Regions from separate parts of the Pseudomonas macauensis genome, predicted to be linked through region 2. Evidence: predicted binding sites of a transcription regulator. Region 2 holds the regulator's gene; the other holds the start of a gene.

Region 1 (14,648 bases), 860 kb from region 2:
GGCGCGACGGCCACGGATATGCATGTGCACGTCGCCGCAGGCCACGGCAGGGATGCCCAGGCGCGCCGCCTGTTCGCGCAGACGATGCAGCTTGCCGGCGTCGTCCGGGCCCTTGTGCAGTTCGGCGCCGAGCCACAGGCGTTCAGGAAAGCGTTCGCGCAACCAGAGGCCGTCGTCGTCCCGATCGTCGCGCGGCAGCCAGATCGCCAGCAGGTGGTCGAGGCTGCCGTCGAAGTCCGCGTGCACCAGGCGATAGCTGCCTTTCTCCGCGCGGCGGCGGGCGTGGGTGAGCAGGCGGCAGAGGTTCTCGTAGCCGCTCAGGTTCTCCGCCAGCAGCACCAGCTTCGGGCCTTGCGAGAGGCTCAGCTCGCTGCCGGTGATCAGGGGAATCTCGGTTTCTTTCGATGCCTGCCAGGCGCGTACGATGCCAGCGAGGCTGCATTCGTCAGTGATTGCCAGGGCGCGGTAACCCAGCTTCTTCGCCCGCGCGAACAGCTCGGCCGCGCTGGAAGCGCCGCGCTGAAAGCTGAAGTTGGACAGGCAGTGCAGCTCGGCATAGCCGATGCCTTCATCCGGCATGTTCATGCGAACCAGCCGTGCAGCAGCAACGGCCCCTCGTCGCCCACCGGGCGGAACACCCAGGCACGCTGGCCGCTGCGGGTGCGTACCTGGTAGTAGTCGCGGCGGATGTCCTCGCCATCCCACCAGCCGGATTCGATGCGTTCGGGCCCGGCCAGCAAGGTCGGGGCGAACTCGCGCAGTGGCTGCGGTTCCGTCAGCAGCCAGCCGGGGCGCGGGACGTCGGCGATCGGCAGGCGCGGGGTGGAATGGTCCTGCCAGGCGCGCTCCGGGCGATGCTCGGCGAGGCCGCCCAGGCCGTGCACGGCGTCGTCGCCCAACCGCGCGCGCAGGCGTTCGCGCAGCTGTTCCCAGGGCAGCGATTGCTGTGGGCGATCGTCGAAGAGCTCGCGGTGCTGCGGCACGAAGGGCGGCAGGTCGTCGGCCACCAGGCGCACGCTGTGCACCGGGGCGCGCAGTTGCAGTTGCTCCAGGCGGCCACGGGTCAGTTCGAAGAGCATGGCCGCCTCGCGTTCAGCGCTGAGCAGGCCGACGGGCATCTGCGTGTCGCTGCCTTCGTGGTGTTCCAGATGGAGGATGAAGCACTGCACGCCGCTGTCGCGCCCGGCGAGGAAGGCGGCGAGATCGGCGGTCAGGCGGCGCAGCGGGAACAGCAACGCCTGGGTGGATTCCACGTCGAAGTTCAGTTCGATACGCGATTCGAAGCGGTCTGGCGGCCGGTAGAACTCTAGGGCCAGCGGGCGCTGGCCGAGCAAGGTGTCTACCTGCCGCAGCACCTGCGGTGGGAAGCGCCGGGCCAGGCTTTCGCGGGGCAGGGCGAGTAGTTGTTGCAGGCTGCGCAGGCCCATGCGGCCCAGCGAGGTGGCGGCGTCGCGGTCCAGGCCGAGGCGCTCCAGGGGCATCCTGCCCAGGCACTGACGCAACTGCTCGTTATCGTGAATCGCCAGCCCGTCGTGGCCGTTGGCGAGGATGCGCGCGGCGGCCGGGTTGGGCGCGGCGGTGATGCGATGGCGGAAGCCCAGGCCGTTCAATTCTTCGCGCAGGCGCGCCTCGAAGCGCGGCCAGGGACCGAACAGTTGCAGGCTGGATTGCACCTCCAACAGCAGTGCGCGCGGATAGTGCTGGCTGACCTGCGAGCTGAAACCGTAGGCCCAGGCCGCCAGCAGGTTCTGCCAGTGCTCCACTTCGCGCAGGTCGTATTCGGCGGTGGTGAAATCGCGGCTCAGAGCCTGGGCTGCGGTGAGCGACTGGCCGGGCTTGAGGCCCAGCGCCCGCGCCGCCGGGTTCACCGCCTGCAAGACGCGGCGCTGGGGCGGACCGGCGAGCAGCGCCAGGGGGGCGTCCGGCTCGGCACGACCGCGCAGTACGCCGTCCATCGCCAGCTGCGGTAGAAGAATACAGGCCCAGAGCATGACGGCCTCAGTGCCAGGGCAACGGGATGGGCCGCGCCGGCGCCAGGCCGCCCCGGCACTTGAGCACACGCAACTGCGCGGGGGTGGCGTCCAGCGCCAGGCGCAATGCGGCCGGGGATGGGTTTAGCGCCTCGCGCTGCGAGCGGTAGGCGATGGCCAGGGTCTGCCCGGTTTCGGCGGCCACCTGCAGGCGGCGCAGGGTGCGGTCGTCGGCCTGCTGCGGCCAGCACAACACGGCGCCGCAGCTGCCCGAACGCAGGCATTGCTCGGTGGCCCAGAGGGCATCGCGGCCGGAGGCTTTCACGATGGCGAGCTGATCCAGTACAACCCCGGCGCCCTGCCATGCGGCCGGGTAGGGGATGTGGGGTGGGGCCACCAGCACGATGCGTTCGCCGGCCTTGCTGAGTCGTGCGAGGGTCGGCCAGACCAGTTGCAGTTCGCCGGTGCCTTCCTGGGCCAGGAGGATTTCGCTGAGTGCCGCTTCCGGCCAGCCGCCGGTGGGCAGGGCTGCGTCCAGCACGGCGTGACCGGTGGGCTGCTGGCTGGGTGGCAGGCCCTGGGGCTGGCCTTTCCAGACCTGGCGCTGATGGAACAGGGTATCGAGTGCGACCACACTGCCCATCACGGCCTCCCGGCCGGCGAGCGGCGACGGTCATGTGCCCGACGGGTGGGCCGGGGGAGGAGGATGGGCGGGTATCGCATGGGGGGCTCGGAAATAACTGTATAGATATACAGTTTATCCAGTGGAATGGTGCCGTCAATGGTGGTTGATCGGGGGCGTGGGGGCTTTCCGTAGGAGTGGAGGACTTTGTCCGCGATGATTTTTGTTTTTGTCTGGGTGTTTCTGCGCCGCTTTGGCATGTGTTGATAGATTTTGTTTCGCCCCCTCGGGCGACCTACTTTGCCAAACGACGCAAAGTAGGCAAAGGTCTCTGCCCCATCATCCGGCCCCGGCTTCGCCGGGGTTCCCTCGCTCCATCGAAGTTTCAGGGGCCCGCGTCGACGGGCCATCCATGGCCCAACGACGCTCTCGCGGCATCCATGCCGCTCAACCCCTGAAACTCCGATTCCACTCGGCCTCCTGAAGGGGCGTTCCGGTGCGTGCGGAGGTTTCTCTGGAAGTCTTTAAAGCCAGAGCCAGAGCGGAGCTGTGCTCCCGTAGGAGAGACGGGGGCACCTAGCCCTTGTCCGCGAAGGCTTGCCACAGCACCCACGTTGCAGGATGAACACCTGTAGGGTGAATAGCGCGCAGCGTTATCCGCCGTGATGGGTTTCGCTTCGCTCTACGCCATCCTACGAAGAGCGATCCAGCATGAAGCAGCCAAAGTTCCAGGCGCGCGCAGAGTCCCGTCAGGAGGCCGAGTGGAGGTATTGCGCAGAGGGGCGAGCGGCATGGATGCCGCGAGAGGCGTAGAGGGCCAAGGATGGCCCTTCTACGCCGACCCTCGGAGCGATACCGGAAGGAGGGAACCCCGGCGAAGCGGGGGCCGGATGTCGGGACGAGCCCTTTTGGTTCCTTTTGGGGCTCCAAAAGGGACTCGCCCGAGGGGGCGAAATAAAATCTCGCAGCACACGCGGAAGCGGCGCAGAACACTAAACCCAAAAGCCGCGCGGACAAAGTCCGTTCCTACAACAACAGAAACCCCTGCGGCTCCTTCGACTTCGGCGGATCGGCCACGAACTTCAGCCGCTGCGTCTTCCACCAACTAGGCAGCAACCGCCGCACCGCCGGCTGGTTGAAGCGATCGTCCAGCAGATAGATCACCCCCGAATCCGTCGGTGTGCGGATCACCCGGCCGGCGGCCTGGACGACCTTCTGCAGGCCGGGGAACAGGTAGGTGTAGTCATACCCGTCACCGAACATGCCCTGCATGCGCTGCTTGATCTCCTCGTTGACCTCGTTCACCTGCGGCAGGCCCAAGGTGGCGATGAAGGCGCCGATCAAGCGATCACCGGGCAGGTCGATGCCTTCGCCGAAGGCGCCACCGAGGACGGCGAAGCCGATGCCCTGCGAGTGTGGGGTGAAGCGGTCGAGGAAGGCCTGGCGCTCGATCTCGTTCATGCTCCGCGACTGCACCCAGCGGGGGATGTCCGGGTGTTCGGCGGCGAAGCGCTCCAGCGCCTGTTGCAGATAGGCGTAACTGCTGAAGAAGGCCAGGTAGTTGCCGGGGCGGGCGCGGAACTGGCGGGCCATCAGGGTGCTGATCGGTGCGAGGCTGGCCTCGCGGTGCTGGTAGCGGGTGGAGAGGTTGCTCAGTGCGTGGACTTCCAGCTGCTCGGCGCGGAAGGGCGATTCCACCTCGCGCCAGGTGGTGTCTTCCGGCAAGCCGAGCAGGTCCGCGTAGTAATTGGCCGGGTTCAGCGTGGCGGAGAACAGCGTGCTGCTATGCGCGGCTTCGAAGCGTGGCTCGAGGAAAGGCGCCGGCACCACGTTGCGCAGGCACAGCGTGGACAGTGTGCGCTGGCCACTGCCGTCGTGGCGGGTGATGTCGAACAGCGAGTGCGGCCCGTAGGCCTCGGCCAGCCGGCAGAACAGCATGGCGTCGAGGTAGAAGCGCAGCAGTTCGGCCTCGTTGCCGGTGGGCTGGTCGGTGAGGTGGTCGGTGATGGCGCTGACGGCCTTCTGCAGCGCGGCGATGAACAGGTCGGGCACCGTCGGGTAGATCTGGTAGTCGACCTCCTGGTCGCGGTGCATCTGGTTCCAATGCCGGCCGACGCGCTCCAGCACGCCTTTCAGGCCGGCCGGGGCGACCTTGCGCAGGGCGTTGAACTCGGACTGGTCCAGCTCGGCGCTGTACATGCCGCGCCCACGCTCGATGAGGTTGTGCGCCTCGTCCACCAGCAGCGTGACCTTCCAGTCGTTGAGCAGGGTGAGGCCGTAGAGCAGGGCGGTCATGTCGAAGTAGTAGTTGTAGTCGCACACCACCACGTCGGCCCAGCGGCACAGTTCCTGGCTCAGGTAGTAGGGGCAGACCTGGTGCTCCAGCGCTACGTCGCGCAACGCTTCCTGGGTCAGCCAGCGGTGCTTGAGCGCGGCTTCGCGGGCGGCGGGCAGGCGGTCGTAGAAGCCCTTGGCCAGCGGGCAGGATTCGCCGTGGCAGGACTTGTCCGGGTGCTCGCAGGCCTTGTCGCGGGCTACGTGCTCCAGCACTCGCAGCGGCTGGCCGGCGTCCTGTTGGCGCAGGGTCGCCAGGGCGTCGAGGGCCAGGCGCCGGCCCGGCGTCTTGGCGGTGAGGAAGAACAGCCGGTCCAGCTTCTGTCCGGGGAAGGCCTTGAGCTGCGGGAACAGGGTGCCGAGGGTCTTGCCGATGCCGGTGGTGGCCTGGGCCATCAGCGTCTGGCCGTCGCGGGCGGCGCGGTAGACCGATTCGGCAAGCATGCGTTGGCCCTGGCGGAAGTCGGCGTAGGGGAAACGCAGCGCTTCCAGGCCCTGGTCGCGCTCGACGCGGTGCGCGCTTTCCTGCTCGGCCCATTGCACGAAGCGGCTGCACTGCAGCTCGAAGAAGGCGCGCAGGTCCTCGGCGGCGAAGCGCTCGCGGAATACCGTTTCCTTCTGGGTGATGACGTTGAAGTAGACGACGGCCAGGTCGATGGCGTCGATCTCCAGCGTCTGGCACAACAGCCAGCCGTACACCTTCACCTGCGCCCAGTGCAGCAGCCGGTGGTTCTGCGGGATGCGCGCGACGTCGCCGCGGTGGGTCTTGATCTCTTCCAGCAGGTTGGCGTCCGGGTCGTAGCCGTCGGCGCGGCCGCTGACTACCAGCCCGGGATATTCGCCGCGCAGCGGCAGTTCGGCGATGTAGCCCAGGCCGCGCCGGGAGACCACCGTGGCGTGCCCGGTCATGCCTTCCTGGGCGGTTGGGGCGGGCGTGAAACGCAGGTCGAGGTCACCTTCCTTGGCGGTGAATTCGCACAGCGCGCGCACGGCGATGGCGTAGCTCATTGGGCCTCTTCCGCTTCGCCCTGCCAGCGCACGTAGCAGACTTCCACCGGTATGCCGTGCTCGGCGCAGAAGGCCAGCCAGCGTTTCTGGTTGTCCTGCAGGCGATCACCCGGGCCTTTCACTTCGATCATCCGGTAGCGGGCCTCACTGGGCCAGAACTGGATCAGGTCGGGCATGCCGGCGCGGTTGGCCTTGGGGTCGGCCAGCAGGCGTTCGAACCACAGCTTTAGGTGCGCGGCCGGCAGGCAGTGCAGGGCCTGGTCCAGCAGGTTCTCGTCGAGCAATTCCCAGTGCACGAAGGGTGAGAGGATGCCGAACTTGGCGGTGTAGGTGTCGCGGATCGCCGTCAGATAGGCGTCGCTGTCCAGCAGCGCCAGGCGCGCGGCGAAGGCTTCAGCACGACGGCTGACGAAGTCGCCGCGGTACAGGTCGCTCGGCCCAGCCTGGAAGGGGTGGAAGAAGGCGCCGGGCAGCGGGGCGAAGATCACTTCCCAGCAGAGCAGGCCGAACAGGCTGCAGATCAGCGCGTTCTCCACGTAGTGCACCGGTGCTTCGTCCTCGTGCAGCACGGCCTGCACGGCGAACTCGACGTCGACGTCCGGGCGCGGCAGCTCCAGGTCGATGCGCAGCGGCGGCGTCGGTTTGGCGGTCTTTTCCTTCGGCAGGCCGAGCTGGCGGACCAGCCGAGTCAGCGCGCGCTCCACCAGTTGCAGCTCGCTATCGCTTTCCGGCGCGGCCAGCGCGGCCTGCACCAGTGCGTGGGCTTCCTCGAAGCGCTGCAGGCGTTCCAGCACGCGGATCTGCCGCTGCCGCGAACCTCCGGCAGCGGTGCGCCGGTACAGCGCTAATGCGGCGTCCAGTTCGCCGTCGCGCTCCAGCTGGTAGGCCATGCGGTACAGCAGGCGACCGTGACGCGCTTGCAGGTAGGGATTGTCGCTGCGGAAATCGCCCAGTTCGGCCAGCAGGTCGGCGATGGGTTCGCCTGTTTCGAAGCGGACGGCGCCGTTCCACAGGTGGATGTAGGCTTCCAGGTCGTCGCGGCGGCGGAAGGCGCGGGAATCGGCAGTGAAAGGGACGGTTTCGTAGCGGAAGATGCCCAGGTCGGCGAGGACGAACTCGGACCAGTCCTGCTGCAGGTTGCCGAAGAACAGCAGGCGCAGGCGGTCGCAAAGCGGCGTCAGTATCAGGGTGTAGAGCTGGTCGAGGTCCGGATACCAGGTTCCGAACGGCTGCACTTGCTCGTGGTAGGCGTGCAGGTGCTCGTACAGCTCGGCCTTCTTCAGGGTGCTGCGTGGCAGGTCATCGCGGAAGCGGGCGAGCAGTTCGTCCTTGAGCAGCAGTGGCAGCAGTTCTTCGAGTGCGAGCGGGTAGGTATCGTCCAGCCAGCCCAGTTCCAGGAGTGGCGCGGCGGCCGCGGGAATGTCGCCGATCTCGGCATAGCTCAGCTTGCCGGCGCGAAAGTGCGGGCCCTTGCGCATGACCAGCCGCACCAGCAGCGCCCGCGACGGCAGCGGCAGCGCGCGGAAGTCGGCGATGAACCGGGCTTCCTCGGCGTCGAGCAGGTCGGCGTAGCGTTCGTCGATCCAGTCGAGGGCGCGGTGGAAGTTGGTCAGGTAGTAGAGGCTGGGGTCGAGCGGCGCAGGCATCGGCGGGCACTGGTTTTACATACAGTGCCAAGGATGGCGTGATGGGGGCTTGGCCGCAAGGGTTGTGGCGGCCTTTTATCGGGAGATGCCTTGCGCTGGGTTTTCAGGATGGCTGTAGGACCGTGCCCGGACGGCGGATCAATCGAGGCGAAACACCAGCGCCTTCAGGCCGCTATCTTCCTCGATATCGGCGAATTCCGGCGGGTTTTCCAGGCGCTCGACGAAGCGCAACTGCGGTGCTTCGGCGGCCATGCCCTGGAGGAGGAAATCCACGCCCACCGCCGGGTCATTCACGCAGGCCAGCACGGTGCCGGCGCCGTCCAGCAGCTCCGGCAGGCGGCGCAGAACGCGGGCGTAGTCCTTGTCGAGGACGAAGCTGCCTTTCTGGAAGCTCGGCGGATCGATGATGATCAGGTCGTACGGGCCGGATTTCTTCACCTTGCCCCAGGACTTGAACAGGTCGTGGTCGAGGAAGCTCACCTTGGACAGGTCGTGGCCGTTCAGGCGGTGGTTGTCGCGGCCACGGCTCAGCGCGGCGCGGGCCATGTCGAGGTTGACCACCTTCTGCGCGCCGCCGGCAATTGCCGCCACGGAGAAGCCGCAGGTGTAGGCGAACAGGTTGAGCACGCGCAGACCTTCGGCGTTGGCCTGCACCCATTGGCGGCCGTAGCGCATGTCGAGGAACAGGCCGTTGTTCTGCTTGCGGCCCAGGTCCAGTTGGTAGCGCAGGCCGTGTTCGGTGATCTGCCAGCCGTCGAAGGCTTCGCCGAACAGCACTTCCATGGTGCTTTCCAGGGTGTAGCGGTGTTGCAGCATCAGGCTGCGGGCGCCGGTGGCGCGCCAGGTTGCGCCTTGCGCCAGTTCCAGCAGCATCGCCCGCAGCGCCGCCAGTTCGTCCTCGGCCGGTTCGCGGAACAGCGACACCAGCAGCACGCCTTCCAGCCAGTCGGCGGTCACCTGCTCCAGGCCCGGCCAGCGCCGGCCGCGGCCGTGGAACAGACGGCGGGTTTCCACGGGGGCGGGGTTCAGGGCGGTGAGCAGTTGCTCGCGCAGGGTGGCGATGGCGTCGGTGTTCATTGTCTGGGTCTTTCCAATCGGGGCGGCGATTCTACGCGCTCAGGCGCCATGGCGCTGCACCCGCAGTTTTTCCTCCGGACGCGGGGCGACGAAGAAACGATTGAGCGCCTCGTAGCCGGCCGGGTCCAGCGGTGCGGCCAGCGGTGCCAGGGCGTGGCGGGCGAGCAGGCGGTTGCGGCAGGTGTCCGGGTCGATGTCGAGGAAATGCAGGCAGTGCCCGGCGCCGGCCTGCTGCGCCAGGTCGATCAGCCAGCGGCGGTCAGCCAGGGTGTTGGCGGGGATGTCCAGCACCACGCTGGTGCCGGCGCGCAACAGGCCGACCACGTGCGGCCCCATGACCTTGCGCACGCGGCGGGCGTAGAGCTGGTAGTCGTCCGGGTTGCTGATGCCCCAGGGGAAGAGCTCGGCCAGCCATTGTTCCTCGGCCAGCATCACGGTGCCCGGCGCCTCGGCCAATTGCCGCGCCAGGCAGGATTTGCCCGACGCCGCCTTGCCACACAGCAGGTGCAATGTGCCCGTACTCATGTCGTCGCCTCCAACAGGTCGGTACCGTAGGAGTTGTCCACGGCGCAACGCCAGGCGCCGTCGGCTTCGCGGCGGAAGACGTAGGTGGCGCGGCGGGTCAGCTTGCCGTGGCGGGTGTCCAGCAGGGTTTGCGCGACCACCAGCGCGGTGTCGCCGGTTTCGAGGATTTCCAGGCGGCCCTGGCGCACCCGCAGCTTGTGCCCGAAGTGTTCGGCGATGGCGGCGAAGGCGCGGCGGATCTGCTCCTTGCCCCGCGCCAGCAGGCCGGGCTTGACCACCAGCAGTGCGTCGTCGGTGTAGAACGCCAGCAGCGCGTCGAAATCCTCGCGGCCGATGGCTTCGTCGGCGGCCTGGATGAGCGTTTGCAGGGGGTGCAGATCCTGGGAAAGAGTAGGGGGGAATGCCGGTTCCATCGGTGTCTCCTGGTCAGGGAACCTCGGACGGCGGGCATTAAAAAACCCGCCGGGAGGCGGGTTTGGTTGTTCGCTTGAATGCGCTAACCCACCATCGGAGCGATGGTGGTAATAATCTGCTGGAAGGTGCGGTTGGCGGCATTCATGGGCTCAGAAGCTAGCAGAAGTTTCATACGTCGCGCCAGCGTCTTTTTTTGCTGGCGGCATGGCATGATCGCGCCCCGCCGTGGTCAAACCGCCATGCCTATCTCCACGTTGTAGCGGAGCACCCCATGCCATCCCTCATCCCGACCCTCATCCTGCGCGCCCTGGCGCTGCTCGCCGGGTTGGTCGTGTCCGTCGAAACCCCTGCCGTTACCTGTCCCCAGGGGCAGCGGCAGGTCTGCCTGGATACCTGCGTCTGCCTGCCGGACCTGGGCGCCGTGCTCGGCCCGGTGATCGCCGACACCCGCAAGATGGCCGGACAGGCGCTGGGCGTCTGGCTGCAGCAGTCCCGCGACCAGGCGGAGCAGGGCGGCACCCAGCCGATCCCGCTGGAAATCCGCGCGCAGCTGCAGGCCTATTTCCCCGACGAGGTGCTGATGGCGGCGCGCTATTCCACCGGCGCGCTGGATGAGCTGAACGCCGCCCAGACCATGATGCAGAACCCCGACACCGAGGCCGTCACCCTGGTGGACGTGATCGTCTTCCGCCGCGAGGAAGACGCGCAGAAGGACGTCGCCCTCTGGGCCCACGAACTGTGGCACGTGAAGCAGTTCCAGGAGTGGGGCGTACAGGGCTTCGCTAGCCGCTACAGCGAGGACTACGATGCCGTGGAGTCGCCGGCCTACGCGATGCAGCGCAAGGTAGCCAAGGACCTGCGCGACAGCCAGCAGACGGCCGCCGCGCAGCACTAGCGGCTCGCGGACTCCCCGGCGGCGGCTTCCGGCACCGGCGTACCGCCGCCAAGCGCCTTGCACAGGGCGATCAGGGTCAGGCGCAGCTGGGTATCGCTGTCCACCAGGTCGCGGCGCGATTGCAGGTAGGCGCGCTGGGCGTCCAGCTCCACCAGGAAGTCGGTCATCCCGCCGGCGTAGCGCGCCTTGGCCATGCCATAGGCGATGTCGGCGCTGCGCTGCTTGTCCTGCAACTGGCGGTTGCGCTGGCGTTCGGCGCCGTACTGGCTGAGGCTGTCGTCGACTTCCTGCCAGGCCTTGAGCACGGTCTGCTGGTAGGCCACGGCGGCTTCCTGCTGTTCCAGCTTGCGCAGGTTGATGCTGGAGCGCCGCCGGCCATTGTCGAAGATCGGCACGGAGAGGCTCGGGCCGACGCTCCAGGTGCGGCTGCCCCAGTCGCTGATATGGCCGTCCTCGGTGGATTCGAAGCCGAAGCGCGCACCCAGGCGGATGGCGGGGTAGAGATCGGCCACGGCCACGCCGATATTGGCCGTGGCGGCATGCAGCTGGGCTTCGGCGGCGCGGATGTCCGGGCGGCGCCGGGCCAGCTCCGAGGGCAGGCCGAGGCTGAGGTCCGGCGTCTGCGGCTCGGTCTGCGCAACCGGTTTGAGTTCGTCGCGCAGGCTGCCGGGTTCGGCGCCGATCAGCACGCCGATCTGGTTGATCGCCGCGCTTTCGCTGGCCAGCAGTTGCGGCAGGCGCGAGCGCAGATCGGCCAGTTGGCCGCGCTGGCGTTCGACGTCGAAGTCGTCCACCAGGCCGCCATCGGCGCGCACCTGGATCAGTTGCAGGGTTTCCTCGGTGGCGGCCAGGTCCTGGCGCGTCACCGCAATCTGCTGCTGCACGCCGCGCAGCTCGAAGTAGGCGCGGGACAGTTCCGCGGCGACGCCCAGGCGCACTTCGTCGAGCATCGCCGCCTGCGCTGCCACGCTGGCGTCGGCGGACTCGATGGAGCGGCGGATGCGGCCCCACAGGTCCGGCTCCCAGGAGGCGTCGAAGCCGGCCTGGTAGAGGGTGAAGGGCTCGGCGAGAACCTTGCTGATCTGCTCGCTGTTCGCGCCGGGGGCGATGCGCTGGATCATCAGCGCGTTGGCGCCGTTCTCGCTCATGCGCTGGCGATTGACTGCCGCCGAGGCGTTGACGTCCACGCCGCGCTGGGACGCCACCATCTGCCGCTGCATGCGGCTCTGGGCGAAGCGCAGCACGGCGGTGTTGAGGTCGGGGCTGGCCTTGTCCGCGCGGCGCTGCAGGTTGTTCAGCACCGGGTCGTTGAACAGCGTCCACCAGTCCTCGGCGAGTTGGGTGGTGCCGGCGCTGGGCGCAAGCGCCGCTTCGCCGGAGTGGGCCGCCTGCCAGCTGGCCGGGCTCTTGGTCTGCGGCGTTTCATAGTCAGGGCCGACGGCGCAGCCGCCGAGCAGGATCAGGCAGCAGGCGAGGGGAGTGAGGGAATGTTTCATGGCGTTTCTCTCACGTCAGGCGGTGGCGGAACAGCCACGAGGCGAGTGGCAGGGTGACGGCCGCCACCACCAGCATGGGGATGAGGTTGAACGACACGCTGGCGAGGCTGGCGCCTTCCAGGTAGACGCGCTGGATCAGGTCGATGCCGAAGCGCAGCGGGTTGGCGTAGGTCACGATCTGCAGGAACTCCGGCATGTTGCGCACCGGCGTGGCGAGGCCGGAGAGCAGCGTCAGCGGCATGATCAGCACGAAGGTGTAGAGCATCGCCTGCTGCATGTTCAGCGAGATGGCGGAAATCGACATGCCCAGCCCGACGCAGGCGATGGTGAACACCGCCAGCCCGCCGTACAGGTCCAGCAGCGAGCCGGCCATGGGGATGCGGAACCAGAACAGCGCCATCAGCAGCACCAGGCTGGCCTGGGCCAGGCCGATCAGAGTCGGCGGTATGGCCTTGCCGAGCATGATTTCCAGCGGCGTGTAGGGCGTCACCAGGAGCTGGTCGAAGGTGCCCTGTTCGCGCTCGCGGGCCACCGAGAGGGCAGTGAGCATCAGCGTCTGCATCATGCTCAGGGTGGCGATCAGCGCCGGGATCAGCGGCCAGCGGGTTTCCAGGTTGGGGTTGTACCAGGCGCGGCTGACCACGCTCAGCGGTGGTGCCGCCAGGCCCCGGCTGCGGTTGAAGTCGACCACGATGCTGGCCAGCCCCGCGGCGGCGGAACCGGCGGTGTTGGAGTTGCGCCCGTCGAGGATGACCTGGATCGGTGCCGGGTCGCCCTGGGCCAGGCGGGTCTGGAAGTCGGAAGGGATGTGCACCACCAGCAGCGCCTTCTGCTCGTCGATTACCGTCTGGATTTCCTCCACCCGCGTGAGGGTCGCCACCCGGTGGAAGATGCCGCTGCCGTCCAAGCGCGAGGCCAGCTCGCGGGATGCCTCTCCATTACTGAGGTCGAGCAGGGCGTAGGGCGCGTCGTTGAGGTCGAAGGTTACCGCGTAGCCGAACAGCACGCTTTGCAGCAGCACCGGCACCACCAGCACGATGCGGTTGGCCGGGTCCTTGAGGATCACCAGCAGTTCCTTGCGCCAGAGGTTGAGGATGCGCCAGAAGAATTCCATCGTGCTCTAGTCCAGTCGCTTGCGCGTCACCAGCCGCGCCAGGCCCAGCAGGACCACGGCGTAGGCGGCGAGGATCGCGCAATCCTTGAGGATCATCGGCCAGAAGTTGCCGGCCAGGAACAGGGATTTCACCAGTTCCATGAAGTAGGTCGCCGGCAGCAGGTCGCCCACCACGCGGATGGCGGTCGGCACGTTGCGCAGGTCGAAGATGAAACCCGAGAGCATCATGGCCGGCAGGAAGCTGGCGAGCAGGGCGATCTGGCTGGCGAGGAACTGGTTCTTGGTCATCGCCGAGATCAGCAGGCCGATCCCCAGGGCCACCAGCATGTAGAGCATGGAGGCGACCACCAGCACGACGAAGGAGCCGTACAGCGGCACGTCGAACAGGACGCGCGCGGCGATCAGGCACAGCGCCAGGCCGACCATGCCGATGCCGAAGCAGGGGATGATCTTCGCCAGGAGGATTTCCACCGGCCGCACCGGGGTGACGAACAGCGCTTCCAGGGTACCGCGCTCCCATTCGCGGGCCATCACCAGGGCGGTGAGGAAGGCGCCCACCAGGGTCATGATCAGCACGATCAGCCCCGGCACCAGGTACCAGGTGCTGGTGTTGGCGGCGTTGAACCACATGCGCTGGACGATGGTAACGGCGCCGCCCCGACTCTGAGCACCGGCGCTTCGGTCGGCCTGCTTCTCGCCCCAGCCGGCCAGGGCGCTGCCGACGTAGGTGGCGACGCTGGCCGCACGGGTGGCGTCCGAGCCCTGCACCAGCACCTGGATCTGCGCGTTGCCTTCATTCAGGCGGCGGGTGAAGTCGGAGGGCACCTGCACCAGCGCGTCCACCTCGCGGGACTTCATCAGCGCCTCGCCCTCGGCAAGGGAGCGCACATGATGTGGCACCAGGTAGTCGGTGCGGCTGATGCTGGCGGCGACGTCGCGGGCGATGGGCGAGGGATCGTCGAGGACGATGGCGACGATGGCGCGCTTCACGTCCAGCGACAGGCCGTAGCCGAAGATCAGGATCAGCGCGATGGGCAGGCCGATGCCGATCAGCAGGTTGCTGCGGTCGCGCACCAGCTGCCGCACTTCCTTGCGGGTCAGCGAGGCGAGGCGCCGCCAGAAGCCGCCGGCACTCATGCCGCGCCCGCCCTGGCCCGTTCGCGGTTGCTTTCCACGATCTCGATGAATGCCTGCTCCATGTTCAGCGTGCTGCCCTTGCCGCCGGCCTGCTCGCGCACTTCCTGCGGGGTGCCCATGGCCAGCAGCCGGCCGGCGTCCTGGATGACGATGCGGTCGCAGTACTCGGCTTCTTCCATGAAGTGGGTGGTGATGATGATGGTGGTGCCGGAGGCCGCCAGCGCCGTGATGCGTTGCCAGAAGCCACGGCGGGCGAGGGGATCGGCGCCGCTGGTGGGTTCGTCGAGGAAGAGGATTTCCGGCTCGTGGAGCAGGCCCACGGCCATCGCCAGGCGTTGCTTGAAGCCCCCCGGCAGTTGCCCGCTGGGCGCGTCTTCCTGGCCGGCGAGGTCGAACTGCCGCGACACCGC
Region 2 (14,648 bases):
GCTGTTGCAGCATCGACAGGTCCATCGGCACATCACCGCCGAAGGCCATGGCCATGGGCTCGACGACATGCACCGCCGAGAGCCGGGCGTCGTTGGCCTTGGCCAGCGCAACGGCTCGCTTCATCACCGGATCGCATTCCTCGGTAAGGTCGACGGCGACCAGAATGTGTTGGTAAGGCATGAGCGTCTCCTCCGGGGGACTTGTTAGTATCAGTATGGCCTGATTGGCCATGTTTGACCGGTATACCTGATATGACCGTTTGGATGGTGATCCTGCTCATTGCGCTGGTGCTCAGCCCGCTGACCTGGCTGATTCCCTCGCGAGGCCAGCGTGGGCAGATGGACCTGCGCCTGCAGGCACGGCGCCTGGGGCTGGCCATGCAGATCGCGCGCCAGGAGTGGCCGCACTGGATGGAACGGCAGCCGCCGCGCCAGTGCGCGCAGTATCACCGCGCCCGTGGCCGGAACCGTGATGTCTGGTGCTATTGGCAGAGCGAGCCGGGCGTCTGGCTGGACCGCTGGCGCGAGGCGAGCGCCACGGGCGAGCTGGCCCAGGCGCTGGCCGGCCTGCCGAAGGATGTCTACATGGTCGAGGCAACGCCTCAGTTCCTGGCACTGTACTGGGGCGAGCGGGGCGACAGCGGCGACCTGCAACGGGTCGCCGATTTCCTCAAACAGCATGCCTGAAGCGATCAGCTCTGCTGCGCGGCGTAGAGGCTGGAAACGGCCTCAAGGTCTTCGATGATGCGGTCCGAGTACTTGTTGATCAGGAACGGCACGCTGTTCTTGTTGTAGTTCTGTAGCGACTTCTCGATGTAGTGCCACTTGATCGCCACCGAACGCAGCGCCTTGCCGATCTCCGGCGTGGTCTGCGGCGCCTGCTGCAGCTTCACCAGGTTGATCGCGAAGCGGTTGGCCAGATCATCCAGCGGGCGCTCCTCGCCACCGCCGAAGAAGCTCGCGCCGACCGAGGCGTTGCGCGACGCGTAGTCCACCGCGATGTCCTGCATCAGCAGGCTCTGCTCGCGGGTCTGCTGGGTCAGCGGCGGGACCTTGCTGCCGCTTTCATCCTGAATCCTGGCGTAGAGCTGGTCAGCGGTGTCCAGCAGCTTGCGATTCTGCGTGGCGAGGTCGGCCACCGGTTGCAGGTCGGTATAGCCGCTCTTGTCCAGCGCGCCGGTCAGTGTCTGCAGTTGGGTCGCATAGCCTTTCCACTGGTCCTGCAGTTGCGCCTTGAGTTTCGTGGATTCGTTGCCGGGCATGGTCCCCAGCTTGCCCAGCGCCTCGCCGGCATTCTGTGATGACGCCTCGACCAGCCTGGCGTACTTCTGGTCGCCTTCCATCGCATTGAACATGAAGAAATCGCCAAGGCTGCGCTGGGCGGCCAGGCGCATCTGGTGGAGGCTGAGCAGGTCGCTGGCGGCATCGGCCGCAGCGAAGAGGGGAAGGGCGGTGAGCGCGAGCGCAGACAACAGACGTACAAGCGAACGGCTTGTCATCGTTCCATCTCCTTGGAGCCATGGGCTTCTTGTTGTTGTGTTCCACAGGTTCCAGGCAGTCCGGCTGGCCGGCGGGAGGAGTCCTTCCCTCCAGCGACAGCAGGCAGATCGCCATTGCCGTCGGACTCTAACGTGCGCTCCTGCGTTTGAACAGTTGTATACCGAGTTTTCCGGCACGTAGGTGCCAGATGCAAATTGTCACGATAGGCGTGGTGAATAGAGGAGGGTGGACTTGCTGAATGCTCCGGCCCAGACGTCCCGGCCGCTTTGCGACTGTTGCGTCTCGCCGATTGACAAGCAACGGCTTTTCCTAGAAGGTGGGCGCACCCAAATCAAACGGGCGTATGAATCGAGCGTTTGCCACGTGCGACGACTCGGACAGAACGCCCCGGCTATCGCGTCGGCGGGTGTGCCGCCAGCTTTGGGACTATCCTCGGCGACTGCCGGGCGGTCTCGATACACGGCGTCCGACGTGTGATTTCAAGCTTCCCTAGCGTGGAGATCAGTTGATGATTTACCAAGGTAAAGCCATCACGGTTAAGGCTCTTGAGAGCGGCATCGTCGAGCTGAATTTCGACCTCAAGGGCGAGTCCGTCAACAAGTTCAACCGACTCACCCTGAATGAACTGCGCCAAGCAGTCGATACCATCAAGGCCGATGCGTCCGTCAAGGGCGTAATCGTGACCAGCGGCAAGGGCGTGTTCATCGTCGGCGCCGACATCACCGAGTTCGTCGACAACTTCAAGCTGCCCGACGAAGAGCTGCTGGCCGGCAACCTCGAAGCCAACAAGATCTTCAGCGACTTCGAAGACCTGAACGTTCCGACCGTAGCCGCGATCAACGGCATCGCCCTGGGCGGCGGTCTGGAAATGTGCCTGGCTGCCGACTTCCGTGTCATGAGCGCCACCGCCAAGGTCGGCCTGCCGGAAGTGAAGCTGGGCATCTACCCGGGCTTCGGCGGCACCGTTCGCCTGCCGCGCATCATCGGCTGCGACAACGCGGTCGAGTGGATCGCCTCGGGCAAGGAAAACAAGGCTGAAGACGCGCTGAAAGTCGGCGCCGTCGACGCCGTCGTGGCGCCGGAGCAGCTGCAAGCCGCCGCCCTGGACCTGGTCAAGCGCGCCATCTCCGGCGAGCTGGACCACAAGGCCCGCCGTCAGCCGAAGCTGGAAAAGCTCAAGCTGAACGCCATCGAGCAGATGATGGCCTTCGAAACCGCCAAGGGCTTCGTTGCTGGCCAGGCCGGCCCGAACTACCCGGCTCCGGTCGAAGCCATCAAGTCGATCCAGAAGGCCGCCAACTTCGGCCGTGACAAGGCGCTGGAAATCGAAGCCCAGGGCTTCGTGAAACTGGCCAAGACCTCGGTCGCCGAAAGCCTGATCGGCCTGTTCCTCAACGACCAGGATCTGAAGAAGAAGGCCAAGCAGTACGACGAGATCGCCAAGGACGTGAAACTGGCCGCCGTACTGGGCGCCGGCATCATGGGTGGCGGTATCGCCTACCAGTCCGCTTCCAAGGGCACTCCGATCCTGATGAAGGATATCCGCGAAGAGGGTATCCAGATGGGTCTGAACGAAGCCTCGAAGCTGCTGGGCAAGCGCGTCGAAAAAGGCCGCATGACCCCGGCGAAGATGGCCGAGGCCCTGAACGCCATTCGCCCGACCATGTCCTACGGCGACTTCGGCAACGTCGACATCGTCGTCGAAGCCGTGGTCGAGAACCCGAAGGTCAAGCAGATCGTTCTGGCCGAAGTTGAAGGCGTGGTGAAGGACGACGCGGTTCTCGCATCCAACACCTCCACCATCTCCATCAACCTGCTGGCCAAGGCGCTCAAGCGTCCGCAGAACTTCGTCGGCATGCACTTCTTCAACCCGGTGCACATGATGCCGCTGGTCGAAGTCATCCGTGGCGAGAAGTCCAGCGACGTCGCAGTCGCCACCACCGTGGCCTATGCCAAGAAGATGGGCAAGAACCCCATCGTGGTGAATGACTGCCCCGGCTTCCTGGTCAACCGCGTGCTGTTCCCGTACTTCGGCGGCTTCTCCAAGCTGCTGGGCTTCGGCGTGGACTTCGTGCGCATCGACAAGATCATGGAGAAGTTTGGCTGGCCCATGGGCCCGGCCTACCTGTCCGACGTGGTCGGCATCGACACCGGCCACCACGGCCGCGACGTAATGGCTGAAGGCTTCCCGGACCGCATGGCCGTGGAAGGCAAGACCGCCGTCGACGTGATGTACGAAGCCAATCGCCTGGGCCAGAAGAACGGCAAGGGCTTCTACGCCTACGAGACCGACAAGCGCGGCAAGCCGAAGAAAGTCTCCGATCCGCAGGCTTATGAGCTGCTGAAGTCCATCGTCGTCGAAGAGCGCGAGCTGACCGACGAGGACATCATCAACTACATGATGATCCCGCTGTGCCTGGAAACCGTGCGTTGCCTGGAAGACGGCATCGTCGAGACCGCTGCCGAGGCCGACATGGGCCTGATCTACGGCATCGGCTTCCCTCCCTTCCGTGGCGGTGCCCTGCGTTACATCGACTCCATCGGTGTGGCCGAATTCGTCGCCCTGGCCGACAAGTACGCCGACCTGGGTGCGCTGTACCACCCGACCGCGAAGCTGCGTGAAATGGCCAAGAACGGCCAAAAGTTCTTCGGTTGAGTGCGCAACGAATAGAGCGAGAGTGAATTTATGAGCCTGAATCCGAGAGACGCCGTCATTGTCGACTTCGGCCGCACCCCGATGGGCCGTTCGAAGGGTGGCATGCACCGCAACACCCGCGCGGAGACCATGTCCGCGCACCTGATCAGCAAGCTCCTGGAGCGCAACCCGAAGATCGACCCGGCGGAAGTCGAGGACGTGATCTGGGGCTGCGTGAACCAGACCCTGGAGCAGGGCTGGAACATCGCGCGCATGGCGTCGTTGATGACCCAGATCCCGCACACCAGCGCCGGCCAGACCGTCAGCCGTCTGTGCGGCTCGTCCATGAGCGCCCTGCACACCGCTGTCCAGGCGATCCAGACCGGCAACGGTGACGTCTTCGTCATCGGCGGTGTGGAGCACATGGGCCACGTCGGCATGATGCACGGCGTCGACCCGAACCCGCACCTGTCGCTGTACGCCGCCAAGGCCTCCGGCATGATGGGCCTGACCGCCGAAATGCTGGGCAAGATGCACGGCATCACCCGTGAGGCGCAGGACAAGTTCGGCGTGCGCTCGCACCAGCTGGCCTGGAAAGCGACCCAGGAAGGCAAGTTCAAAGACGAAATCATCCCGATGGAAGGCTACGACGAGAACGGCTTCCTGAAGGTCTTCGACTTCGACGAAACCATCCGTCCGGACACCACCCTGGAAAGCCTGGCTGCCCTGAAGCCGGCGTTCAACCCCAAGGGCGGCACCGTGACCGCGGGTACTTCCTCGCAGATCACCGACGGCGCTTCCTGCATGATCGTGATGAGCGCCCAGCGCGCCCAGGACCTGGGCATCCAGCCGATGGCCGTGGTTCGCGCCATGGCGGTTGCCGGTGTTGATCCGGCGATCATGGGCTACGGTCCGGTTCCGTCGACCAACAAGGCGCTCAAGCGCGCCGGCCTGACCATCAACGACATCGACTTCGTCGAGCTCAACGAAGCTTTCGCTGCACAGGCCCTGCCGGTGCTGAAGGACCTCAAGCTCCTCGACAAGATGGAAGAGAAGGTCAACCTGCACGGCGGCGCCATCGCCCTGGGTCACCCGTTCGGCTGCTCCGGTGCGCGTATCTCCGGCACCCTGCTGAACGTGATGAAGCAGAATGGCGGTACCCTGGGCGTGTCCACAATGTGCGTGGGCCTCGGCCAGGGCATCACCACCGTCTTCGAACGCATCTGACGATCCCGTCTAAGCTGTCGAAGATGGACGAGCCGGGGCCTTGTGCCCCGGCTTTTGTTTTTCAGCCCTGCCCGGTGGGAGTTGCCGGGGGCGAGGGCAACGTGGACAATCGCGGCCTTTTTTCTGCCAGCCGCAAGAGGACGACCCATGCAACTGCAGACCGGACTGTATCGACACTACAAGGGGCAGCAGTACCGTGTGCTCGGCGTGGCACGGCATTCCGAGACCGAGGAAGCGCTGGTGATCTACCAGGCGTTGTACGGTGAGTTCGGCCTTTGGGTGCGTCCGCTGAGCATGTTCACCGAGGCGGTGGAAGTGAACGGCGAGAAGGTTCCGCGCTTCGCCCTGGTCAGCGTGGAAAATGATCCGCTGGGTCTCCAGAGCGGTCCGTCCGGCGAAACCCAAGCTTGACCTTGGCGTGACCGCCACTATATATAGCGGTGCCGCTCCAAGCGCCTCCCTCCTTATTAATTCATCTTTTCGACGCAGGAATCTTCCGATCCATGGGTAAATCGCTGGTCATCGTGGAATCACCGGCCAAGGCCAAGACCATCAACAAGTACCTGGGCAACCAGTACGTGGTGAAGTCGAGCATCGGCCATATCCGCGACCTGCCCACCAGCGGCTCTTCCGCTTCGAAGGAGCCTGCGGCCAAAGGACGCAAGACCGCTGCCGAGGCACCGGCCCTGTCGCCAAAGGAGAAGGCCAAGCGCCAGCTCTTCACCCGCATGGGCGTCGACCCGGAGCACGGCTGGAAGGCCAAGTACGAGATCCTGCCCGGCAAGGAAAAGGTGATCGAGGAACTGCGCCGCCTGGCCAAGGATGCCGACACCATCTATCTCGCAACCGACTTGGACCGCGAAGGGGAGGCCATTGCCTGGCACCTGCGCGAGGCTATCGGCGGCGACGACTCGCGCTACAAGCGCGTGGTCTTCAACGAAATCACCAAGAAGGCCATCCAGGAGGCCTTCTCCCAGCCCGGCGAGCTGGACATCAACCGCGTGAATGCCCAGCAGGCGCGCCGCTTCCTCGACCGCGTGGTGGGCTACATGGTCTCGCCGCTGCTGTGGGCCAAGATCGCCCGTGGCCTGTCCGCTGGCCGCGTGCAATCCGTCGCCGTGAAGCTGGTGGTGGAGCGCGAGCGCGAGATCCGCGCCTTCGTCCCCGAGGAATACTGGGAAGTGCATGCCGACCTCGGCACGCCGAAGAACGACAAGGTCCGCTTCGAAGTGGTGCGCGAGAAGGGCGAAGCCTTCAAGCCGCTGAACGAGGCCCAGGCCATGGCCGCCCTGGAGAAGCTCAAGGCGTCCAGCTACAGCGTCTCCAAGCGCGAGGACAAGCCGACCTCCAGCAAGCCCTCGGCGCCGTTCATCACCTCCACCCTGCAGCAGGCCGCGAGCAACCGCCTGGGCTTCGGGGTGAAGAAGACCATGATGATGGCCCAGCGTCTCTACGAGGCGGGCTACATCACCTATATGCGTACCGACTCGACCAACCTGTCGGCCGACGCCATCGACATGGTGCGCGGCTTCATCGACAGCGAGTTCGGCAAGAAATACCTGCCGGCCAAGCCGAACTTCTACTCCAGCAAGGAAGGCGCCCAGGAAGCGCACGAAGCGATTCGTCCTTCCGACGTCAACCTGCGTCCGACCCAGCTGTCGGGCATGGAGCGCGATGCCGAGCGCTTGTACGACCTGATCTGGCGCCAGTTCGTGGCCTGCCAGATGCCGCCGGCCGAATACCTGTCCACCACCGTCAGCGTCGCCGCCGGTGACTTCGAGCTGCGCGCCAAGGGCCGCATCCTCAAGTTTGACGGTTACACCAAGGTGCTGCCGCAGCAGAGCAAGCCGGGCGAGGACGATGTCCTGCCGGAGATGAACCAGGGCGAGGCCATGAAGCTGCTCAAGCTCGATCCGAGCCAGCACTTCACCAAACCGCCGGCGCGCTTCTCCGAAGCCAGCCTGGTCAAGGAGCTGGAAAAGCGCGGCATCGGCCGTCCGTCCACCTACGCGGCGATCATCTCCACCATCCAGGAGCGCGGCTACGTCACCACCCACAACCGCCGCTTCTACGCGGAAAAGATGGGCGACATCGTCACCGACCGCCTCAACGAGAGCTTCTCCAACCTGATGGACTACGGCTTCACCGCCGGCATGGAAGAGCACCTCGATGACGTGGCCCAGGGCGAGCGCGACTGGAAACACCTGCTGGACGAGTTCTATGGCGACTTCCGCAAGAAGCTCGACCTGGCCGAAGCCGCCAACGACGGCATGCGCGCCAACCAGCCGACCCTGACCGACATCCCCTGCCGTGAGTGCGGTCGGCCAATGATGATCCGTACCGCCTCCACCGGCGTGTTCCTCGGCTGCTCGGGCTACAGCCTGCCGCCGAAAGAGCGCTGCAAGGCCACGATCAACCTGATTCCGGGCGATGAAATCGCCGCGGATGACGAAGGCGAATCCGAATCCCGTGTACTGCGTGGCAAGCACCGCTGCCCGATCTGCAGCACCGCGATGGACGCCTACCTGGTCGACGAGAAGCGCAAGCTGCATATCTGCGGCAACAACCCGGATTGCGCCGGCTACGAAATCGAAGAAGGCCAGTACCGCATCAAGGGCTACGAAGGTCCGAGCCTGGAATGCGACAAGTGCGGCAGCGAGATGCAGCTCAAGACCGGCCGCTTCGGCAAGTTCTTCGGCTGCACCAACCCGACCTGCAAGAACACCCGCAAGCTGCTGAAGAACGGCGAGCCTGCGCCGCCGAAGATGGACGCCATCCGCATGCCGGAGCTCAAGTGCGAGAAGGTGGACGACATCTACGTGCTGCGTGACGGCGCTTCCGGCCTGTTCCTGGCCGCCAGCCAGTTCCCGAAGAACCGCGAGACCCGCGCTCCGCTGGTCAGCGAGCTGGTGCCGCACAAGGACGAGCTGGACCCGAAGTACCACTTCCTGCTCGCCGCTCCGGCGAAAGACCCGGATGGCCGCCCGGCGGTAATCCGCTTCAGCCGCAAGACCAAGGAGCAGTACGTACAGTCCGAGGTCGAAGGCAAGCCCACCGGCTGGCGTGCGTTCTTCGACGGCGGCAAGTGGAAGGTCGAAGACAAGCGCTGATGGAAGGCGCGCCCCGCTGAGGCGGGGCGTGCTTATACTGCCGACGTGTAATGCAGGAGGGCCTGGCCATGGCGAACGAACTCTATACCCGCACCAACCAGAAGCTGTTCTTCGCCGGCCTCGCCCTGGAAGCCTGGCGCAATGCCGAAGCGGCGCGCGCGATGAACGCCCAGGCGCGTATCCAGGCCGAGCGCGAAGCGGCGCTGTTTCACCTTTACGGTGCGGTTCTGGGCGTGGCCCATGAGATTGCCGGCTACTACCGCTTGCCCCAGGCCGGTGCGCCGCGCGTCGAGATGCTCCTGAACGCCGAAGTGCTGGCCGCCGCCCCGAGCCCGGAGCTGGCGGAAATGGTCGAGCTGGCGCAATCGCCGGAAGCTTGGCTGGGTCGCCTGCTGGCTGCCTACGCCGCCTTGTTCCAGCCGCCGAGCGAGCCGAAAAAAGCCAAGGTCGATCCGACCCAGCCGCTGATCCAGGCGGTGAATGTCGATGAAGAGGCACCGGTCGAACTGGGCAACGAAGAGCTCGAAGCCTGGCGCAAATCCCTGAAAGAGCTGGTGCTGCGCTTCCGCGCATCGCTGACCGAGCTCTGATTGGTGCTCTGATACGCAGAGCTGCGACCGTCCGGTCGGCTGGCGGAATGTTGCGCTAGGGTGTAGCGAATGTGACTGTTACACTACGGGTTCTGCTGTGGAGAACCTTCGCTATGCCAACCTCATTTCTGGAAATCGTAGAGCTGCCTGACGGGCGTATCGTGCTGCGTCGCGCGGATGATGAGGAGTCGCTGGTGACCCTGGAATTCTCCGCTGACGCCAAAGGGTTCCTGCAGGGTCAGCACATCGAAATCGCCAAGGCGATGTTCAATGTCGGCGTGCAGATGGCCGGCCGTCTCGCCGAAGGTGGCGACATGAGCATGGACGACGAAGGTCCGCGCGTTCTTCACTAAGGCTCGTTCCGGCTTCGCGGCGTTCGCGGCGAAGCCTCTCCCTCATCCCAGACGAATATTCAGACTCTGCGCTTGACCGGCAACGGCGGCGCGGGACAGTTGCGTGCGCGCCTTGGCGTTGAGATTCAGCCAGCTCACTACCGTATGACTGTTGCCCAGGCGCAGCGCTTCGCAGGCCAGGGCTTGGGCGGCTGCCTGGTCGCGCGCCGGCAGCAGCAGGATGCGCTCGCGGTTCAGGCCGGCCTTGCGCAGCCAGTCCGGGGTCAGGCTGGAGGGCGGGGCGATCAGCGTCAGCCAGCGGGAATCGCTTTCCTCGCTCAACTCGCGGAGCATCGGCGCCAGCAGCGTCAGGCACTGGCCGGGGAGGCCGCGCAGGGCGATCTCGCTGAAGGCGCTCTCGTCGTCGGCGGGTTCGTCTTCCATCAGCTCCGGAAGCAAAGGAGCAGTACCGCTCGCCCAGAGTGCTTCCTGGAACAGCGGGAGTTGCGGCAGGTTCAGCGGCTGCGGGTACTGCATGGATATCTCCTGTTCAGCGACGGATCACGCCGACGCTCAAGCCTTCGATGACCAGTTCCTGTTCCTTGAGGTCGACTTCGATGGGGGCGAACTCGGGGTTCTCGGCGATCAGCCAGACCTTGCTGCCTTCGCGCTTGAAGCGCTTTACCGTGACTTCCTCGCCGAGGCGGGCGACCACGATCTGGCCGTTGCGCGCTTCGCGGGTGACGTGCACGGCGAGCAGGTCGCCGTCGAGGATGCCGACGTCCTTCATGCTTTGCCCGCGTACGCGCAGCAGGTAGTCGGCCGGCGGGTTGAAGAAGGTGGGGTTGATGCGGCAGGTGTCGTCGACGTTCTGCTCGGCGAGGATCGGAGCGCCGGCGGCGACGCGACCGATGATCGGCAGTTCGTCTTCGTTGGCGGCGGCCTTGGGTTCGAAGCCGGGGATGCGGATGCCGCGGGAGGCACCCGGGGTCATCTCGATCGCGCCTTTACGGGCGAGGGCTTTGAGATGCTCCTCGGCGGCGTTGGGCGATTTGAAGCCGAGCTCCTGGGCGATTTCCGCGCGGGTGGGCGGATAGCCGTTGTCTTCCAGGCAGCGTTTGATGAAAGCGAGAATCTCGGCTTGGCGCGGCGTCAGCTTCAGCATGTCCATACTCTGGCTTTTTATACAGTGACTGGAATTATATACAGTGAAGGCGCCCTGGCAATGACTAATTTCGCACGGCTGTCGGCGTAGCGGTCGAGGATGTAACCTGTGCGGGCTGGCAAGCGTCTTGCTGAAATTGAAGTCACCTCGTCGCATTGCCCATGTTTTTGTTAACAATCGGTCGCACTTTGCTTGACAATGCGCGAGGCTGAAACGTATGTTTCAAACAAGTGTTTGTCAGGCGGAGTAGCCATGGCCCAGTCGGAAACCGTCGAACGCATCCTGGATGCTGCGGAACAGCTGTTCGCGGAGAAAGGCTTCGCTGAGACTTCTTTGCGTCTGATCACCAGCAAGGCGGGGGTGAACCTCGCGGCGGTGAACTATCACTTCGGCTCGAAGAAGGCGCTGATCCAGGCGGTCTTCTCGCGCTTCCTCGGCCCGTTCTGCATGAGTCTCGAAAAGGAGCTGGACCGCCGCCAGGCCAAGCCTGATGCGCCGCGCGCCACCCTGGAAGAGCTGCTGGAGCTGCTGGTCGTCCAGGCCATGGCAGTGAAGCCGCGCAGCGGCAATGACCTGTCCATCTTCATGCGCCTGCTCGGTCTGGCTTTCAGTCAGAGCCAGGGCCACCTGCGCAAATACCTCGAAGAAGTCTACGGCAAGGTATTCCGTCGCTACATGCTGTTGGTGCACGAAGCCGCTCCGCGTCTGCCGCCGCTGGAGCTGTTCTGGCGTGTGCACTTCATGCTGGGTACCGCGGTATTCAGCATGTCCGGTATCAAGGCGCTGCGCGCCATGGCCGAGAACGACTTCGGCGTGAATACCTCCATCGAGCAGGTGATGCGCCTGATGGTGCCGTTCCTGGCCGCCGGGATGCGCGCCGACAGCGGTGTCAGCGATCCTTCGCTGGCGGGTGCGCAGCTCAAGCCGCGTAACAAGTCGAGCGCCGCACCAGCCAAGGTCTGAACGACGCCCGGCATCGCGCTGGGCGGTGCAGGCCTGATCGGCTAAAGTAGCCAGCCATGGCTGACCTCGATCTCCTCCATATTTCCCTGTCCGATCAGATGCTCTACGGCTTTGCCGGGGAGCAGCTGCGCGTGCGCCTGCCGATCTCCACGGCGGCCAATGGTGCAGGCGAGCGGAGCGGCTCCGGTTGCACGCCGCGTGGCCTGCACCAGGTTCGCGCGCGTATCGGCGACGGCCTGCCCAGGGGCGCGGTGCTCAAGGGCCGGCGCTGGACCGGCGAGGTCTGGAGCCCGGCGCTGCACGATGAGTTTCCCGGCCGCGACTGGATTCTTACGCGCATCCTCTGGCTCAGCGGATGCGAGGCGGGGCGTAACCGGATGGGCGAGGTCGATACCTTCCGCCGTTACATCTACCTGCACGGCACGCCTGACTGTGAGCCCATGGGCGTGCCGCTGTCCCATGGCTGTATCCGCCTGCGCAATGACGATCTGCTGGAACTCTTTCCCCGGGTTCCCCTCCATTGCCGGGTCCGTATCGAAGAGGCCGCCTGCCCGCAGTGGCAAGCGGCACAGGTTAATTAAGGAATGCACATGCAAGGCTCCCTGATGCTCGACATCGGCGGTACCTGGCTCACCGCCGAGGACCGCCAGATCCTGCGCCACCCGGAAGTGGGTGGGCTGATCATCTTCGCCCGCAACATCGAATCGCCGCGCCAGGTTCGCGAGCTGATGGCGGCCATCCGCGCGGTGCGCCCCGACCTGCTGCTGGCGGTGGACCAGGAGGGTGGCCGCGTGCAGCGCCTGCGCCAGGGTTTCCTGCGTCTGCCGGCGATGCGCGCCATTGCTGATAACGCCAATGCCGAGCGACTGGCCGAGCAGTGCGGCTGGCTGATGGCGACCGAGGTGCTGGCGGTAGGGCTGGACCTGAGCTTTGCCCCGGTGCTGGACCTGGACCACCAGCGCAGCGCCGTGGTCGGCAGCCGCGCCTTCGAGGGCAACCCGGAGCGCGCGGTCGCGCTGGCCGGCGCCTTCATTCGCGGCATGCACGCCGCCGGCATGGCCGCCACCGGCAAGCACTTCCCCGGTCACGGCTGGGCGGAAGTGGATTCCCACGTGGGCATCCCGGAAGACGAGCGCACGCTGGAGCAGATCCGCGCGGTGGACCTGGTGCCGTTCCAGCGCCTGTCCGGCGAGCTGGATGCCCTGATGCCGGCCCACGTGATCTACCCGCAGGTCGATCCGAACCCCGCTGGCTTCTCCCGTCGCTGGCTGCAGGAGATCCTGCGCGGCGAACTGGGCTTCGACGGGGTGATCTTCAGCGACGACCTGTCGATGGCCGGTGCCCATGTGGTGGGCGACGCCGCCAATCGTATCGAGGCCGCGCTGAGCGCTGGCTGCGACATGGGCCTGGTGTGCAACGACCGCGCTTCCGCCGAACTCGCCCTGAGCGCCCTGCAGCGCCTGAAGGTGACTGCGCCGCAGCGTCTGCAACGCATGCGTGCCAAGGCCTGGCCGGGCACCGAATACAAGCAGCTGCCGCGCTGGCAGCAGGCCGTCGGCGAACTGCGCGCCGCACAATTGATCGACTAAGGATTTGCCATGACTGTCTACGCCATCATCGGCGGCACCGGCCTGACCCAATTGGAAGGCCTGACTCTGAAGGACTCCACCGCACTGGATACCCCCTACGGCGAGCCCTCGGCAGCCATCCAGCGCGGTGAATTCGCCGGCCGTGAGGTGCTGTTCCTGGCTCGCCACGGCCATCCGCATCGCTTCCCGCCGCATCAGGTGAACTACCGCGCCAACCTCTGGGCGTTGCAGCAGGCCGGCGCCGAGGCGGTGCTGGCGGTCAATGCGGTGGGCGGTATCCATGCGGCCATGGGCAGTGGCCATCTCTGCGTGCCGCACCAGATCGTCGATTACACCTGGGGGCGCGAGCACACCTACTTCGCCGGTGATATCGACCATGTCACCCACATCGATTTCAGCCATCCCTATGACGAGCCGCTGCGCCAGAAGCTGATCGCCGCGCTGCAGACGCTGGGCTATCCGCACAGCAGCCATGGCGTCTATGCGGCGACCCAGGGGCCGCGCCTGGAAACCGTGGCGGAGATCGCCAAACTGGAGCGCGACGGTTGCGATATCGTCGGCATGACCGGTATGCCTGAAGCCGCGCTGGCCCGCGAGCTGGAACTGCCCTATGCCTGCCTGTCGCTGGTGGTGAACCCGGCGGCCGGCAAGTCCAGCGGGATCATCACCATGGCCGAGATCGAGCAGGCGCTGCACGAAGGCATCGGCAAGGTGCGTGAGGTGCTGGGGCGCGTGTTGGTGAGCTGACGATCGGGCTTTAGCGGACAAGGGCTGGACGCCGCCGTCGCTTCTACGAGATCAAAAGCCCCTCACCCTAACCCTCTCCCGCAAGCGGGAGAGGGGACTGTTCATAGTGAAGCGTCGCTCGTGCGTTCGCTGGAAACGGAAGTGTCCCGGGCGTAGGGCGTATAACGTTCGACGTTATACGCCGATTGGCCTTGCTGCCAGAGCACTCAGAGTTCGGCCCAGGCGCCTATGGTGGGACAAGGCGTAACGGCGTACAACCGCGAACGGTTGTACGCCCTACGGTTTCGGCAAGGGGGCGAAGAGCGCGTCGATATCGCTCTCCTGCAATTGCAGGCCGGTGTTCTTGCCATCTTCCAGTACGCCGGCGGCCAGTGCTGCCTTGCGTGCCTGCAGTTGCTGGATCTTTTCTTCCAGGGTGCCGCGGGCGATCAGCTTGTAGACGAACACCGGCTTGTCCTGACCGATGCGGTAGGCGCGGTCGGTGGCCTGCTGTTCCACGGCCGGGTTCCACCAGGGGTCGTAGTGGATCACGGTGTCGGCGGCGGTGAGGTTCAGGCCGGTGCCGCCAGCCTTCAGGCTGATCAGGAATAGCGGTACGCGGCCTTCCTGAAACTCCTTCACCGGTGCGCGACGATCGCGGGTCTCGCCGGTGAGGAGGGCGTAAGAAATGTTCCGCGCCTGCAACTGCGCCTGGATCAGTTCGAGCATCGAGGTGAACTGCGAGAAGAGCAGGACACGACGTCCTTCGGCGAGGAGTTCGTCGAGCATCTCCAGCAGGGCACTCAGCTTG

What was found. Region 2 encodes LexA, which represses DNA repair genes until DNA is damaged. Its sites were predicted from a motif close to CTGTNTNNNNANACAG; they were not measured.
Region 1: the regulator LexA is predicted to act here: its motif matches at 2,711-2,726, upstream of imuA (translesion DNA synthesis-associated protein ImuA).

Annotation. Positions count from the first base shown of each region.
Region 1 covers NZ_CP138377.1:3,246,932-3,261,579, reverse strand. The annotation lists gene SD196_RS15025 (error-prone DNA polymerase) at 1-585, opposite strand, end outside; gene SD196_RS15020 (DNA polymerase Y family protein) at 582-1,991, opposite strand; gene imuA (translesion DNA synthesis-associated protein ImuA) at 1,999-2,613, opposite strand; gene SD196_RS15010 (ATP-dependent DNA helicase) at 3,619-5,934, opposite strand; gene SD196_RS15005 (VRR-NUC domain-containing protein) at 5,931-7,580, opposite strand; gene SD196_RS15000 (class I SAM-dependent methyltransferase) at 7,719-8,657, opposite strand; gene SD196_RS14995 (AAA family ATPase) at 8,697-9,182, opposite strand; gene SD196_RS14990 (YybH family protein) at 9,179-9,595, opposite strand; gene SD196_RS14985 (DUF4157 domain-containing protein) at 9,868-10,491, shown strand; gene SD196_RS14980 (efflux transporter outer membrane subunit) at 10,488-11,987, opposite strand; gene SD196_RS14975 (ABC transporter permease) at 11,998-13,101, opposite strand; gene SD196_RS14970 (ABC transporter permease) at 13,108-14,238, opposite strand; gene SD196_RS14965 (ATP-binding cassette domain-containing protein) at 14,235-14,648, opposite strand, start outside.
Region 2 covers NZ_CP138377.1:4,102,520-4,117,167, reverse strand. The annotation lists gene SD196_RS18850 (universal stress protein) at 1-181, opposite strand, end outside; gene SD196_RS18845 (hypothetical protein) at 253-687, shown strand; gene SD196_RS18840 (hypothetical protein) at 693-1,499, opposite strand; gene fadB (fatty acid oxidation complex subunit alpha FadB) at 2,009-4,156, shown strand; gene fadA (acetyl-CoA C-acyltransferase FadA) at 4,187-5,362, shown strand; gene SD196_RS18825 (DUF1653 domain-containing protein) at 5,510-5,773, shown strand; gene topA (type I DNA topoisomerase) at 5,866-8,472, shown strand; gene SD196_RS18815 (DUF6586 family protein) at 8,541-9,062, shown strand; gene SD196_RS18810 (hypothetical protein) at 9,176-9,415, shown strand; gene sulA (SOS-induced cell division inhibitor SulA) at 9,458-9,931, opposite strand; gene lexA (transcriptional repressor LexA) at 9,945-10,559, opposite strand; gene SD196_RS18795 (TetR/AcrR family transcriptional regulator) at 10,812-11,522, shown strand; gene SD196_RS18790 (L,D-transpeptidase family protein) at 11,579-12,103, shown strand; gene nagZ (beta-N-acetylhexosaminidase) at 12,113-13,111, shown strand; gene SD196_RS18780 (S-methyl-5'-thioinosine phosphorylase) at 13,121-13,858, shown strand; gene SD196_RS18775 (SNF2-related protein) at 14,135-14,648, opposite strand, start outside.